4 regions of the Pseudomonas sp. 1 genome follow, and region 1 is predicted to be linked to each of the others. Evidence: predicted binding sites of a transcription regulator. Region 1 holds the regulator's gene; each other region holds the start of a gene.
What was found. The regulator FliA, encoded in region 1, starts transcription of late flagellar genes. The targets are predictions, from matches to a motif close to CTAAAGTTTNNNNNNNNNNNGCCGNTAA.
Positions count from the first base shown of each region.

Region 2: the regulator FliA is predicted to act here: its motif matches at 2,436-2,463, upstream of AC1MDC_RS07455 (methyl-accepting chemotaxis protein).
Region 3: the regulator FliA is predicted to act here: its motif matches at 1,983-2,010, upstream of motA (flagellar motor stator protein MotA).
Region 4: the regulator FliA is predicted to act here: its motif matches at 1,700-1,727, upstream of flgM (flagellar biosynthesis anti-sigma factor FlgM).

Region 1 covers NZ_JBWXMQ010000013.1:100,245-103,808, reverse strand. Annotated here, with positions in the region: gene AC1MDC_RS19945 (chemotaxis protein CheA) at 1-352, opposite strand, end outside; gene AC1MDC_RS19940 (protein phosphatase CheZ) at 390-1,178, opposite strand; gene AC1MDC_RS19935 (chemotaxis response regulator CheY) at 1,197-1,568, opposite strand; gene fliA (RNA polymerase sigma factor FliA) at 1,736-2,476, opposite strand; gene fleN (flagellar synthesis regulator FleN) at 2,473-3,303, opposite strand; gene flhF (flagellar biosynthesis GTPase FlhF) at 3,417-3,564, opposite strand, start outside.
Region 2 covers NZ_JBWXMQ010000004.1:21,603-25,166, reverse strand. Annotated here, with positions in the region: gene AC1MDC_RS07460 (potassium/proton antiporter) at 1-450, opposite strand, end outside; gene AC1MDC_RS07455 (methyl-accepting chemotaxis protein) at 752-2,377, opposite strand; gene AC1MDC_RS07450 (hypothetical protein) at 2,658-2,888, shown strand; gene AC1MDC_RS07445 (cell division protein ZapA) at 2,885-3,187, shown strand; partial or broken gene AC1MDC_RS07440 (HAMP domain-containing protein) at 3,288-3,564, shown strand, end outside.
Region 3 covers NZ_JBWXMQ010000026.1:58,000-61,563, reverse strand. Annotated here, with positions in the region: gene motB (flagellar motor protein MotB) at 1-1,058, opposite strand, end outside; gene motA (flagellar motor stator protein MotA) at 1,062-1,913, opposite strand; gene AC1MDC_RS27190 (HDOD domain-containing protein) at 2,081-3,564, shown strand, end outside.
Region 4 covers NZ_JBWXMQ010000002.1:246,685-250,248, forward strand. Annotated here, with positions in the region: gene AC1MDC_RS04245 (flagellar brake protein) at 1-726, opposite strand, end outside; gene AC1MDC_RS04250 (flagella synthesis protein FlgN) at 822-1,289, opposite strand; gene flgM (flagellar biosynthesis anti-sigma factor FlgM) at 1,338-1,664, opposite strand; gene flgA (flagellar basal body P-ring formation chaperone FlgA) at 1,872-2,633, opposite strand; gene AC1MDC_RS04265 (chemotaxis protein CheV) at 2,716-3,564, shown strand, end outside.

The sequences.
Region 1 (3,564 bases):
CCGGGGTGGCGGCGGTGATCGGGCTGCGATCACGGACTTCGCCGAACATGCTGTTCACCGCGTCCAGCGCTTCGAGCACCACGTCCATCAGTTCTGCATCGACGCGTCGCTCACCCTTGCGCAGGATGTCGAACACGTTTTCGGCGATGTGACAGCACTCCACCAGCTCGTTGAGCTGAAGGAAGCCGGCGCCCCCTTTTACAGTGTGGAAACCGCGAAAAATTGCGTTGAGCAGATCTGCGTCATCCGGGCGGCTTTCCAGCTCGACCAGTTGTTCGGACAGTTGCTCAAGAATCTCGCCGGCCTCAACCAGGAAATCCTGAAGGATCTCTTCATCGGCGCCGAAGCTCATTAATGGGGTGCTCCTACAGGTCTAAAAACCCAGAAAACTAAAATCCAAGGCTGGATAACAAATCGTCCACATCGTCCTGACCGGACACAACGTCTTCTCGTTTATCGGCATGAATCTGCGGACCTTCACCCTGCGAGAGATGTTTTTGTGGATCTTTTTCAGCAAGCATCGCCGCACGGTCATGTTCGATGCCCGCAAAGCGGTCCACCTGGCTGGCCATGAGCACGAGCTTGAGCAGGTTGCTTTCGACTTCGGTGACCAATTGGGTCACACGCTTGATCACTTGACCGGTGAGGTCCTGGTAATCCTGGGCGAGCAGAATGTCGTTCAGATTGCTCGACACCGCGCGGTTGTCCGCGCTGCTGCGTGCCAGAAAACCGTCGACCCGGCGCGCCAGTTCACGGAACTCTTCAGCCCCGACCTCACGGCGCATGAAGCGGCCCCAGTCGGCGCTCAAGGCCTGGGCTTCGTCAGCCAGGCCATTGACCACAGGGGTCGCGCTCTCCACCAGATCCATGGTGCGGTTGGCGGCAGCTTCGGTCAGTTTGACCACGTAGCCCAGACGCTCGGTAGCGTCGGTGATTTGCGACACTTCCTCAGCCTGCGGCATGTGCGGATCGATCTGGAAATTGACGATCGCACTGTGCAGTTCACGCGTGAGCTTGCCCACTTCCTGGTACAGGCCACGGTCACGGGTCTGATTGAGCTCATGGATCAGTTGCACCGCGTCGCCGAACCTGCCCTTTTCAAGGCTTTCGACCAGTTCGACCGCGTGTTTTTTCAGGGTCGACTCGAAGTCGCCCTGTGAAGATTCTTTATGCTCCATAGCTCCCCCGCGCGTTCATCAGCCGATGCGTTCGAAAATCTTCTCGATTTTTTCTTTCAACGCCTGGGCCGTGAAAGGTTTGACCACATAGCCGTTCACGCCGGCCTGGGCCGCTTCGATGATCTGCTCGCGCTTGGCTTCAGCGGTCACCATCAGCACCGGCAGGTGCTTGAGTTTTTCATCGGCGCGCACGTGGCGCAGCAGGTCGATACCGGTCATGCCGGGCATGTTCCAGTCGGTCACCAGAAAGTCGATGCTGCCGCTGTTGAGCACCGGAATGGCGGTGGTGCCATCGTCGGCTTCAACGGTGTTGGTGAACCCCAGATCACGCAACAGGTTCTTGATGATCCGCCGCATCGTTGAGAAGTCATCAACGATGAGGATTTTCATGTCTTTGTTCAATTCGACCTCCAAGCAGTCTTAAACGCGCCCAGCACCTGGACGCGCCATTTCAATCAATCCGGCAAAACACTCGATGACTGTCTGGAGCACAACAGATCGAGACCGGTGCCGTTCACCACCGCACCAGCCTCGTTCGCAGTGTCCCCACACTGCCTTCAGCGCGCTCGCCACTCCCCCAAACGCCCCCGCAAGCGGGCCGCGCACTGGCTGTGTAACTGGCTGACCCGCGATTCACTGACGCCAAGGACTTCACCGATCTCCTTGAGGTTCAGCTCTTCGTCGTAGTACAGCGCCAACACCAGTCGCTCACGCTCCGGCAAATTGGCAATCGCGTCCGCCAGCGCGGCCTGGAAACGTTCGTCCTCCAGATCGCGCGACGGCTCCAGATGAGCACTGGCGCCATCCTCGTGCAGCCCTTCGTGTTCGCCGTCCTGCAACAGGTCGTCGAAACTGAACAGCCGGCTGCCCAGGGTGTCGTTCAAAATCCCGTAGTAATCGTCGAGACTCAATTGGAGTTCGGCCGCAACTTCGTGATCTTTAGCGTCACGGCCGGTTTTAGCTTCAATTGCTCGAATCGCGTCGCTGACCATGCGCGTATTGCGGTGAACCGAGCGCGGTGCCCAGTCCCCCTTACGGACTTCATCGAGCATCGCACCGCGGATCCGGATGCCCGCGTACGTTTCAAAACTGGCGCCCTTGCTCGCGTCGTATTTGGTCGAGACTTCAAGCAGGCCGATCATCCCGGCCTGGATCAGGTCTTCGACCTGCACACTGGCCGGCAATCGCGCCAGCAAGTGGTAGGCGATGCGCTTGACCAGCGGCGCGTAACGCTCGATCAGCTCGTACTGCGCATCACGCGCCGACTTTTTGTAAAGGTTCATACCGCTGGCGGTCATAGCACAGGTCCTGCCGTTTGCTGCACGAGGCGCTCGACGAAAAATTCGAGGTGGCCGCGCGGGTTGGCGGGCAGCGGCCAGGTGTCGACCTTCTGTGCGATCGCCTTGAACGCCAGTGCGCACTTGGAACGCGGGAAGGCTTCATAGACCGCACGCTGCTTCTGCACCGCTTTGCGCACGCTTTCGTCGTAGGGCACCGCGCCGACGTATTGTAGGGCGACGTCGAGGAAGCGATCCGTGACCTTGGTCAACTTGGCGAACAGATTGCGACCTTCCTGCGGGCTCTGGGCCATGTTGGCCAGGACGCGGAAGCGGTTCATGCCGTAATCGCGGTTCAGCAGCTTGATCAGCGCGTAGGCGTCGGTGATCGAGGTCGGCTCGTCGCAGACCACCAGTAACACTTCTTGCGCTGCGCGAACGAAACTGACTACCGAGTCACCAATACCTGCAGCGGTGTCGATCACCAGCACGTCGAGATTGTCGCCGATGTCGCTGAAGGCCTGGATCAGGCCGGCATGCTGGGCCGGGCTCAAGTGAACCATGCTCTGGGTGCCGGAAGCGGCCGGCACGATGCGGATCCCGCCGGGGCCCTGCAACAGCACGTCGCGCAGCTCGCAGCGGCCTTCGATCACATCGGCCAGGGTACGTTTGGGGGTGAGGCCCAGCAGAACGTCGACGTTCGCCAGCCCCAGGTCGGCGTCCAGCAGCATGACCCGACGGCCAAGCTCTGCCAGGGCCAGGGACAAGTTCACTGACACATTAGTCTTGCCGACGCCACCTTTGCCGCCGGTCACCGCGATCACCTGTACGGGATGCATGCTGCCCATGTTATTTCTTTACCTTGTCTTGCATAGACGGAGGCCACATTACTGGCTGCGCGTTCACAACCGGAACAATGCATGGCAGACCATCGATGTAGGTACAAAAACGGTTCATTACCTCAGCCAACCTGCTTGGTCGGGCTGTGGTAGATATCAGCGAACATGTCAGCCATGGCTTCTTCGCTGGGTTCTTCCTGCATTTGCACACTGACGGCGCGGCTGACCAGTTGATGACGGCGCGGCAGATGCAGATCATCCGGAATACGC
Region 2 (3,564 bases), on a different contig from region 1:
GGTCACCCGCTCGTTCAGGCCCTTGCCGCCGAGCAGCGAGAACACCGCCGCGGCGTCTGTGGAACCGACGATGGCGCCGATCAGCAGGCCTTGGATCAGATTAAGGTCGAACAGCCACGCGGCGGCCATGCCGGTGAGGCCGGTGGTGATAAGGACGCCGACCGTGGCCAGCGACAAGGCCGGCCACAGGGCCACGCGGAAACTCGACACCCGGGTGCGCAAGCCGCCGTCGAGCAGGATCACTGCCAGTGCGAGGTTGCCGACCAGATAGGCCGTCGGGTAGTTATCGAAAATGATGCCGCCGCCATCGACCCCGGCAGTCATGCCGACTGCAAGGATGATCACCAGAATCGGGATGCCGAGACGGGAGGAAAGGGAGCTGACAAGAATGCTTGCGCCTACCAGCAACGCGCCGATCAAGAACAGGCTGTTGATGGTCGTCGCATTCAAAGGCAGTACTCCAGAAGCGGAAAGACGGGCACAAACTGACCATGCAGTCTGCGTGCCAGCGATTCTAACCTGTTGAAATGTGATGCTGTCAAAAAGGTTTTGTACCAGAGGAGGCGATCGTTCCCACGTCGAGGCGTCGAACCGTCCGCGTGGGAATGCTTCAATGGACAGCTCTGCGTCCGCTTCTGGGACGCGGAGCGTCCCGGGCTGCATTCCCACGCAGAGCGTGGGAACGATCAACGCGGAGGGCGACTGTATTCCCACGCAGACGGTTCGACGTGGGAACGATCGATGCAGAGGCTTAGAGGCTAAACCGCCCAACCATATTGTTCAGATCCAGCGCCAGACGCGACAGTTCGTTACTCGCCGCACTGGTCTGATTCGCGCCGGTCGCCGATTGCACCGACAGATCGCGGATGTTCACCAGGTTGCGATCCACTTCCCGCGCCACTTGCGCCTGTTCTTCGGCGGCGCTGGCGATCACCAGATTGCGCTCGTTGATTTCCACGATGGCGGTGTTGATGGTGTCCAGCGACAGGCCGGCGCCACGGGCGATGTTCAGGGTCGACTCGGCGCGCTCGGTGCTGTTGCGCATCGAATCCACCGCGTGTTCGGTGCCGCTCTGGATGCTGCCGATCATGCGCTCGATTTCACTGGTCGACTGCTGGGTGCGATGCGCCAGGGCCCGCACTTCGTCAGCCACCACGGCAAAACCACGACCGGCCTCACCGGCACGGGCCGCTTCAATCGCAGCGTTGAGTGCCAGCAGGTTGGTCTGGTCGGCCAGGCCGCGAATCACGTCCAGTACCTTGCCGATATCGCGGGATTCGTTGGCCAGATCGCCGATCAGTGTCGCAGTGCTCTGCACGTCGGCGCTCATGCGTTCGATGGCGCTGACGGTTTCCTGCACCAGATCGCGGCCGTCGCCGGCGGAGGTGGTGGCATTCTTCGAAGCTTCGGACGTGCTGACGGCGTTGCGCGCGACTTCTTCAACAGCGCTGGTCATTTCGTTGACCGCAGTGGCGGCCTGCTCGATTTCGTTGTTCTGCTGGGTCAGGCCACGGGCGCTTTCGTCGGTGACGCTGTTGAGCTCTTCGGCGGCGGACGCCAGTTGCGTAGCCGAGCCGGAAATCCGCTGCAGGGTGTCGCGCAGTTTCGACTGCATCTTGGCCATGGCCGCCAGCAGGCGTCCGGCTTCGTCGCTGCCATCCACATGGATCGGCTGGGTCAGGTTGCCTTCGGCGATGGTTTCCGCGGCATCCAGTGCCTTGGCGATCGGCTTGGTGATGCTGACGGTCAGCAGCCAGGCGAACAGCAAGGTCAGGCCGGTGGCAATCACCAGCAGCGTCACCACCAGATTGAACGACATCGAATACTGATCAGTGGCGCCCTGATTGGTCTCGGCGATCTGTTGGGTGTTGATCTCCAGCAAACGCGCGAGGGCGGTATTCACCGCTTCGGAGTTGGCGAGCAAATCGGTGTTGAGCATCTGCCGCAATTCGTCGACCTGATTGTTGCGCGACAGAGTCTTCATGCGGTCTTCGAGTTGACGGTACTGCGCCAGCAATTGCACGTACTGATCGTAAGCCGCGCGTTCTTGCGGGCCTTCGATCAGCGGCTCGTAGGCGCGTTGCGCGTCGGCGATCTGCCGGTTGCGCAAATCGAACAGCTCGATGGTTTTTTGCTGGACGTCCGGCTCACGGTTGATCAGCAACCGATACGACAGCACGCGCAGGCGCAGGGTCAACTGGGTGAATTCGTCCAGGGCCTTGATCGAAGGCACGCTGGCGGTGGCGATGTCTTCGCCTGCTGCGCGGATCTTGCTCATCTGGTTCAGGGCGAATATGCCGAGAATCAGCATCAGGCCGCCGATCAGGGCAAAACCGGTGAACGCCCGGGGGGCGATGTTCATATTGCGAAGGGACATGGAGGCGGATACCAAAGAAGGGCCGCATCCGTGCGGGCTGAGACTGCTGTTGGGTGACTTATCGGTCATACGACTAAAGTCTTGAGTCGGTGTGCGTATTTGTCGCATCCGCACGCAAGCGACGAAGTGCAGGAACCAGATCGGCAGATCACAGTCTCTAAGACTCGCGAGAACGGTCGAGCCGCCAGGAAAATCAAGGCCTTGCGCCGGTTTAATCCTGGCATCCACGACGACTTTTCTTTATCGTACGCGCCCTTTGAAAAACGCTTGGAATATCAAAATGTTGGAAGCATCCCTCAGCCAATTGGAACAGCTCGTCAGCGATCTGGTGCAACAGAACCAGACCCTGTCGGAAACCAACCAGACCCTGTCCACGGAACTGGCCCGGGCCAAGGATGAAAACGAAAGCCTGCAACTGAGCCTGATGGAACAGGAAGAAAAGCACGGCGCCACCGCCGCACGCATCCAGGCCCTGGTTGATCGCGTCAACGCCGGTCCTGTCAGCGCATGAACCACGGCACAGCAGGGGTAAAAGTCATCTCCATCATGGGGGAGGACTATTCGATCAAGGCACCGGCCGGGGAAGAACAGACCCTGCTGGACGCGGCCTTGATGCTCAAGGCCGCACTGGCCGACACCAAGCGCAAATACCCGACCCTGATCGGCGACCGCCTGCTGGTGCTGGCGGCGATGAATCTGTGCTCGCAGCAGATTGAAATGAAGAAGCAGCATCAGGAAGAACTCGAGCGTTACCAAGAGCAAGTCAGCGCCACGGTCGAGACCATCGCCAAGACCATCAATCAGGGTTGATGGGGTTGCGCACAACCAAAGAATAAGATTGTCGATTGAGCTGTATACAATCGGCACGGCTGTTGCAGTGTTTCAGCCTCTTATTCTTTGGGGGTGCTCCATGCAGTTCTGGCGTCGCAGTATTCAATGGCAGCTGATCCTCGGCATGGGCACCGCTCTGCTGGTCAGCATCTTGATCGTGGTTGGCATTTATACCCTGGTGGTCAACCGCCTCGCCCAGAGCTATCTGGTCGAACAGGCGTTGCCGTCGAGCATCGAAGCGACGCGCAACGACATCGAACGTATCCTCGTTCAGCCCCTCACCGCCGCCAAAGACATCGCCAGCAACACCATGGTCCGCGACTGGCTGGCCAATGGTGAAGACTCCGGCAAAACGG
Region 3 (3,564 bases), on a different contig from region 1:
GGTGCAGTGGCCGGTGCAGCAGGCGCCGGGGCTGGCGCCGCGCTGCCCGGTTCGGTCGGTTTCGGCAGCGGGTCGTCGAACAGGTTCAGCCGTTCGCGCAACTCGTGGGCCGGCACCGGTTGCTGATCCGCCGGCAAGGCGTTCGGGTCGACCGGGGAGGCCGGAGCCCCGCCGTTCTGACCTTGGTCTGCCGGTTTTGCGGCATCGGCACCTTGCGCACCTTCGATGGCCGCCTGGGCTTTTTTGGTCAACACCACGATGTCGATGCGGCGGTTGACCGGGTTGAACGGGTTCTCCTTGTCGAACAGCGCCGACGAGGCGTAACCCACCACGCGAGCCACTTGAGCGTCCGGATAACTGCCTGCCACCAGTGCCCGCCGCGCGGCGTTGGCACGGTTGGCCGAAAGCTCCCAGTTGCCGAAGTCGCCGTTGCCCACGTAAGGCTTGGCATCGGTGTGGCCGCTGATGCTGATTTTGTTCGGCACCGCTTTGATGGTGTCGGCCATGGCCAGCAGGATGTCTTCGAAGTATGGCTTCAGGCGTGCAGAACCGGAGTCGAACATCGGCCGGTTCTCGGCGTCCATGATCTGGATGCGCAAGCCGTTCGGCGTGATTTCGAACAGGATCTGGTCCTTGAATTTCTGCAGCTGCGGGTTCTCGTCGACCTTGTTCTGCAGTTCTTGCAGCAGCAGCTCCAGGCGTTCCTTCTCGACCTGCTCGGCCATGCCTTCGACCTGATCGGTGTCGACCGTGACCTTGTCCGGTTGCGGCTGAGACTTCACTTCAGGGTTGAGGGTGTTTTCCGGCGCCAGGGTCGGCGTGCCGCCCAGATCGATGATGTACGGCGTACCGCTCTCGGAAAAACCGACCGGGTCCTTGAAGTAACCGGCGATGGCGATCTTCTGCTCCGGGGTCGCGGTGGACAGCAGCCACAACACCAGGAAGAACGCCATCATCGCCGTCGCGAAGTCGGCGAAGGCAATCTTCCACGCCCCGCCGTGATGCCCGCCGGCAATGCGCTTGACGCGCTTGACGATTATTGGCTGGTTATTTTCCATGGCTTAACGACCGCGAACGGCTTGTTCCAGCTCGGCAAAGCTTGGACGGTGAGCCGGGTACAGAACCTTGCGACCGAATTCGACAGCCAGCGACGGCGGCATGCCGGAGGCCGAAGCCACCAGCGAGGCCTTGATGGCTTCATAAACGTTCAGCTCTTCCTTGGCATCGTGCGCCAGCGAGTGCGCCAGCGGGCCGAAGAAGCCGTACGCCGCGAGGATACCGAAGAAGGTACCGACCAGTGCCGCACCTACGTGCAGACCGATGGACTTCTGATCGCCGTCACCCAGAGACGCCATGGTCACCACGATACCCAGTACCGCCGCGACGATACCGAAACCCGGCATGCCGTCGGCAATGCCGTTGACGGCGTGCGATGGATGCTCCAGTTCTTCTTTCAGGCTGTAAAGCTCCATGTCGAACAGGCCTTCCAGCTCGTGGGGAGCCATGTTGCCGGAGGACATGATGCGCAGGTAATCGCAGATGAACGCGGTCATGCGTTCGTCTTTCAGTACCGCCGGGTACTTGGCAAAAATCGGGCTCGCGGCGGCGTCTTCGATGTCGCCTTCGATGGCCATCATGCCTTCACGGCGGCTCTTGTTGAGGATCTCGTAGATCAGGCCGAGCACTTCCAGATAGAACGTGTGGCTGAAACGCGAACTGAACATGCTCAGGGACTTCTTGAGCACGTGCATCGTCATGTAACCGGGGTTGGCCTGCAGGAATGCACCGAGTGCCGCACCGCCGATGATCATCACCTCGAAGGGCTGGATCAGGGCGGCAATCTTGCCGTGGGAGAGCACGTATCCGCCGAGCACGCTCGCGAATACGACGATGATGCCGATAATTTTAGCCATAGGTAGAAAGGTACTTGTTTAAGTCGGGTTCAAGGTCATATTCGGAAGTTAAAAAATCTCTTCTTCTACTTATCGGCAAAACTGCGCCAGACTATAGCCAGTTCAGGCGAAAAGCCAATTTAGCCCATGCCGGGCGCGTCTACAGTCAGTGAAGATCTCGTCCAGACATGGCTAATGAAACGAACGTCCCACACGTGAAACCGACCACACTCGATGGCTGGGTGAAGTTGCTCGACAGCGTTCGCCTGCCAGTACCGCAAGACGCCCATGACCGAGTCTGCCGGGCGATTCGAGATGACCGCCGCTCGCTGCGCGACATCGCCGACCTGATGCAGGACAGCCCGGCGCTGGCCCTGAGCATCATCCGCGAAGCCAACCGCCACACCCATGGCAACATGACCGCGCCGGCGGAAAACCTCGAAGTGGCGATCAATCGCCTCGGCCTTGGCCGCACCGAGGAACTGCTGGCGCGCCTGCCCGCCGAACCTGCCGCGCAAATTCCCCAGGCCCTGCGCCAGCTGCAGATGATCAGCCAGCACGCCACGCAACAGGCCAACGGCTTTTTTGCCAGCCGCCTGGCGCGACTTTGGCAGGACATTCATTGGGGCAGCCTGCTGTTTCTGTCGCCGCTGTGGCCGTTGGCGCTGACCTTTCCCAAATTGCTTGAAGAGTGGGAAGTGCGGGTTATCCACAAAGGCGAATCAGCGCGCGTCGTGGAAAAGCAGCTGTTCGGTGTGCGCCTGCTGAAAATCGGCGAAGCGCTGGTGGAAGCCTGGCGTCTGCCGATCTGGGTGCAGCAAGGCTATCGACTGCTGCTGAACGAGCAGCGCGAACTGGTCAAGGTGCTGCGCATTGCCCGCGACGTCGATCATCCGCTGCGCCAGCAAAACCGCCTCGATGACGATCCGACCCTGCGCCGCTGGCTCAATCAACCGGCCAACACCGTGTTGCTGGCCAACGGCCTGGCCCTCTCGGCGCAACAAGCCTGGGACAGTCCGCACAGCGAGCGCTGGCAATACCTGACCAGCCTCTACCTGCAAATCTCGATGGACGAGGTGCAACAGCAGCTGCACCAACAGGCTGCCGTCAGCGCTCGCCTTCATTCCATGCCGGACCTGTGGCACCCGGCGGTTTCGCTGTTGTGGCCGTGGGGAACCCGTCGGCTGCCCGCCGGAATGCTCCCGGCGGCGGCGCCGTCCGCTGAAGATCTGACCCAGTGGCGCCGGCAGTGCGCCGAACTGCTGGCCGTGCCAAGCCGTTTCACCAACGCCATGAGCCTGACCGTCGCCGCCCGTGACGCGCTGGTCGCCAGCGGCATGCGCCGGGTGATGATCCTGATGGCCGACCGCAGCCACGCCAATCTGCGCGTCCATCAAACCTCGGGGTTGCCGAAGGAAGCCGCTGCGCTCAATTTCGTCGTCAGCCAGAGTTCGGTGCTGCAACGCCTGCTCGCGCAGCAGGCGCAAGTGCGGATCACCCCTGACAACAACGCCCAGTTTTCCGCCCTGCTCCCACCTTCGCTGCGCACGCTGTTTCGTGGCGAACATCTGTTCCTGCGCTCGCTGGTGAACAACGGCCGGGTGATCATGATCGTGGTCGCCGACCAGGGTGGCGGGCCGTTCGCCGACATCACCGTACAAGCCTTCGGCAA
Region 4 (3,564 bases), on a different contig from region 1:
CCGACGCGCTTCGCGTTGCAGCTGATAAACGAAACGCTCGACGTTGCGGGCCGCCGGGCCGCTGATGTTGTGAAAGCGCAGGCCGGCGAAGGTGATGTTGAGTTTTTCTTCGAAATGCAGGTAACGCAGCTCGACCGAGGCCGGTTGGTTGCCGAACAGCGGTGCGGCGATCAGGCGATCGTAGACCTGGCCCAGTTGCAGGCGGTCGGTGATGTCGCCTTCGAAACGCAGTTTGCAGCCAGTGGCGGAGATATCCAGCAGCTTGCCGTCGATCGGTGACTTGAGCTTTTCGCCACCGAGCACGACGCTGACCAGATCGGTCAGCTTCAGGGCTGCGCGAAAGGCGTTGCGGCGCTGGTGATAAACCACTTCGGTGGGCAGGTCGCCGGTGTAGAAGCGGTCGCCACTGGATTCTTCGATGTTCAGCTTGCCGTCGCATTCCCAGGCAATGCGCACGCCGTCATGAAAACCTTCGACCTTGAACGGTTCGCCGGCGAGCAGGAAGCGTTCGCCATCGCGCGGGATCATTTCGTCCAGGGCAATCGTGGCGGTTTCCCGGTCAACCTTGATCAGGTAACTCTGGAAGCGCTGGCTGCGCTCGTGGAAGGTGATGATCAGCGGATCGTGGCTCTCTTGCAGCTGGCGCAGGTTGCTGGAGATTTCCAGAGGTGTGGTGAGCACCTTTGGGGGCTGCGGAGCATCATCCGCGCTGAGGACGTTGGACACGTTAAATCAATCTCCAGACAAAATTTGACTACGGCTGGCCAGTATTTTGCCAGCATGTTTCGCACGTTGATAGGGCGCAAGCATTGAAGAAAGCATCACGCCTGGCTGAGCGCGCGTGGTTTCTGCAGTTTGGAGAAGGTGCCACTGGCATCGTAGAGCGCGGGAGGCTCGCCGCCGGTGAGGATTTTCAGCTGATTGGCGGTGGCGGCCTGCTGCATGATGATCGACTGGCCGTTCTTGGCGTTGGCTGCCTGGCACTGGGCAATCAGGTCGGTGAGGACGTCGCTCTGGCTGAGCAACTGGTCGCCGATGCTCGACTGACTGGCCAGTTGTTCCAGGCCGGCGCGGTCGAGCGACAGATTGAGACTGGCGAGGATTTCGCTGCGCTTGCGGCCATGCTGTTCGAGCAGAATGATCAATGCCTGTTTGCGCGCCAGAATTTCTTCCAGCAGAGGCATGTCGCGACCGTGCAAGGCGAGGGACTCGGTTTGCAGTAACTCCAGCAATTGTTGAGCTGGAGCAAAGTCGTCGGTGATCAGTTGCAATAAATTAGTGTCGTGCATGGCTGGCCTTGGGTTTTAAGCGTCCAAAAGCCTGGCGCTGACCGAGGCCTAGCGCTGGGCTTCGAAATTAAGCAGTTTGCTGGCTACACGGTTGCTGTCGACCTTGTAGCTGCCATCGGCAATCGCTGCTTTCAACTCGGCCACGCGGGCTTTATCGACGGCAGGCTGATCGCGCAGCTTGTCAGTGACCTTCTGCAACTGTTGAGCCTCATTGCTGAGGTGTACCGATTCCCCGCTTTTTGCGGTACTGGCCTGTTCGGCCGGGGTATTCAGCGGCGCGGAGGTGCCGGTTTCGGCGGTTTCCTTGGCGTTGCTGGTACGTGTACTGCCCGTAAGTGACGAGGAGCTGTTCAAACGGCTGAAATCGATGACCATGTTAAAAACCTCTGGGAATTTGGACGCTTGCCATGTTCTCGGCCATCCCCTGGAAAACTTTAGGCTCATTTAGCAATGAGCTTGCATGCGCCGTTGCAGATCCTGCTGCGGCACAGTTTAGGGAACAGCTCTGGTCAGCGCCAGTTTTCTGCCTGGTTACTCAGGGGCTTTTCAAATATCCGTTCATGCAACCGTTTGCATCGCCGCTCACATGGCCACTTCCACCTGGCCGGGCGCGACGACCTGCGCCTTGATGACCCGTTGGGAGTTGAGGTTTTTCACGCGAATCTGTTCTTTCAGGCCGCCGTTGGCCAGCGCTTCGCCCGGCATTCGGACGGCCAAGGTGCCGCTGCGGGCGGTGATTACCACTTGATCGCCCTTGCGAACCACTTCCGCCTGTTCCAGATGCACCAGGGTAATGACTTGGTCGGCTACCGTTGGTCGGGTCAATTTCTGTCCGATGGCTTCATCCACCGACGTCAGAAAACCCTGATTGATCGTACTGACGTCGCGCTCGCGCAAGGTCACGTCCTGAGGCTCGATGATGCCGGCGCGTTTGAGTGGCCGCGTGGTGGTGACAATCTCGCGAAACAGGCGGACTTGAGCGGGCACAAACACCGTCCAGGGGGAGGCACCTTCGCAGCGGACCTTGACCGTGACACGGCCCAGAGGACGTGCCGGACTCTCCAGCGTCGCTGTCAATTCCTTGTCGCACATAGGCATGCGCATGCGTGGATCAAGCTGCTTGACCTCGATTTCATAACGGCCTTCCGTTTGACTGGTAGCCAGATAGTCTTCTACGGTGAATTCAAGAAAGCCCTGAGTGACGCCGATAAGCATGTCAGGCAAGGTAACCGCATCAGCACCGGCAGGGCTGCCAGCGAAAAAAAGGCAAACGGCGGACATCGCGCAAAGCCCTCTGCGGAGGGGAGATGTCAGGCGTCGGAAAAATGTCGTTTGAGCGTTCATACGAGTTAAAAAGCAAGCGCCGTGCCGTTTAGCAATGAATGTGCGTCGCAACAACACTTGGCGTTGGGGTAGGAGTCTGGGCATGGCTGGTGTAATGGATTCGGTGAACCAGCGCACGCAACTGGTGGGGCAGAATCGCCTGGAGCTGTTGTTGTTCCGTCTCGACGGTCAGCAGCTCTACGGGATCAACGTGTTCAAGGTTCGGGAAGTGCTGCAATGCCCGCAACTGACGCTGATGCCCAAGTCCAGTCCTGTCGTGTGCGGGGTGGCGAATATTCGGGGGGCGACCATTCCGATCCTTGATCTGGCGATGGCGACCGGCTCCGGAGCTTTGAAAGACAAGAACAGTCCGTTCGTGATCATCACGGAATACAACACCAAGACCCAGGGTTTCCTGGTGCGCTCGGTGGAACGCATCGTGAACATGAACTGGGAGGAGATTCATCCGCCGCCCAAGGGCACTGGACGTGATCATTACCTGACCGCTGTGACTCGGGTCGACAATCAGTTAGTCGAAATCATCGACGTCGAGAAGGTGCTGGCGGAAGTTGCGCCGACGCCGGAAGCGATTTCGGTCGGCGTGGTGGATGTCGAGACCCAGAGCAAGGCATTGTCGTTGCGGGTGCTGACGGTCGATGACTCGTCGGTGGCGCGCAAGCAGGTGACGCGTTGCCTGCAGACGGTCGGCGTCGAAGTGGTGGCGTTGAACGACGGCAAGCAGGCGCTGGATTACCTGCGCAAGCTGGTCGACGAGGGCAAGAAGCCGGAAGAAGAGTTCCTGATGATGATCTCCGACATTGAAATGCCGGAGATGGACGGGTACACCCTGACGGCCGAGATTCGCAGCGACCCTCGCATGCAAAAGCTTCATATCATCCTGCATACTTCGTTGTCGGGAGTGTTCAATCAGGCGATGGTCAAGAAAGTCGGT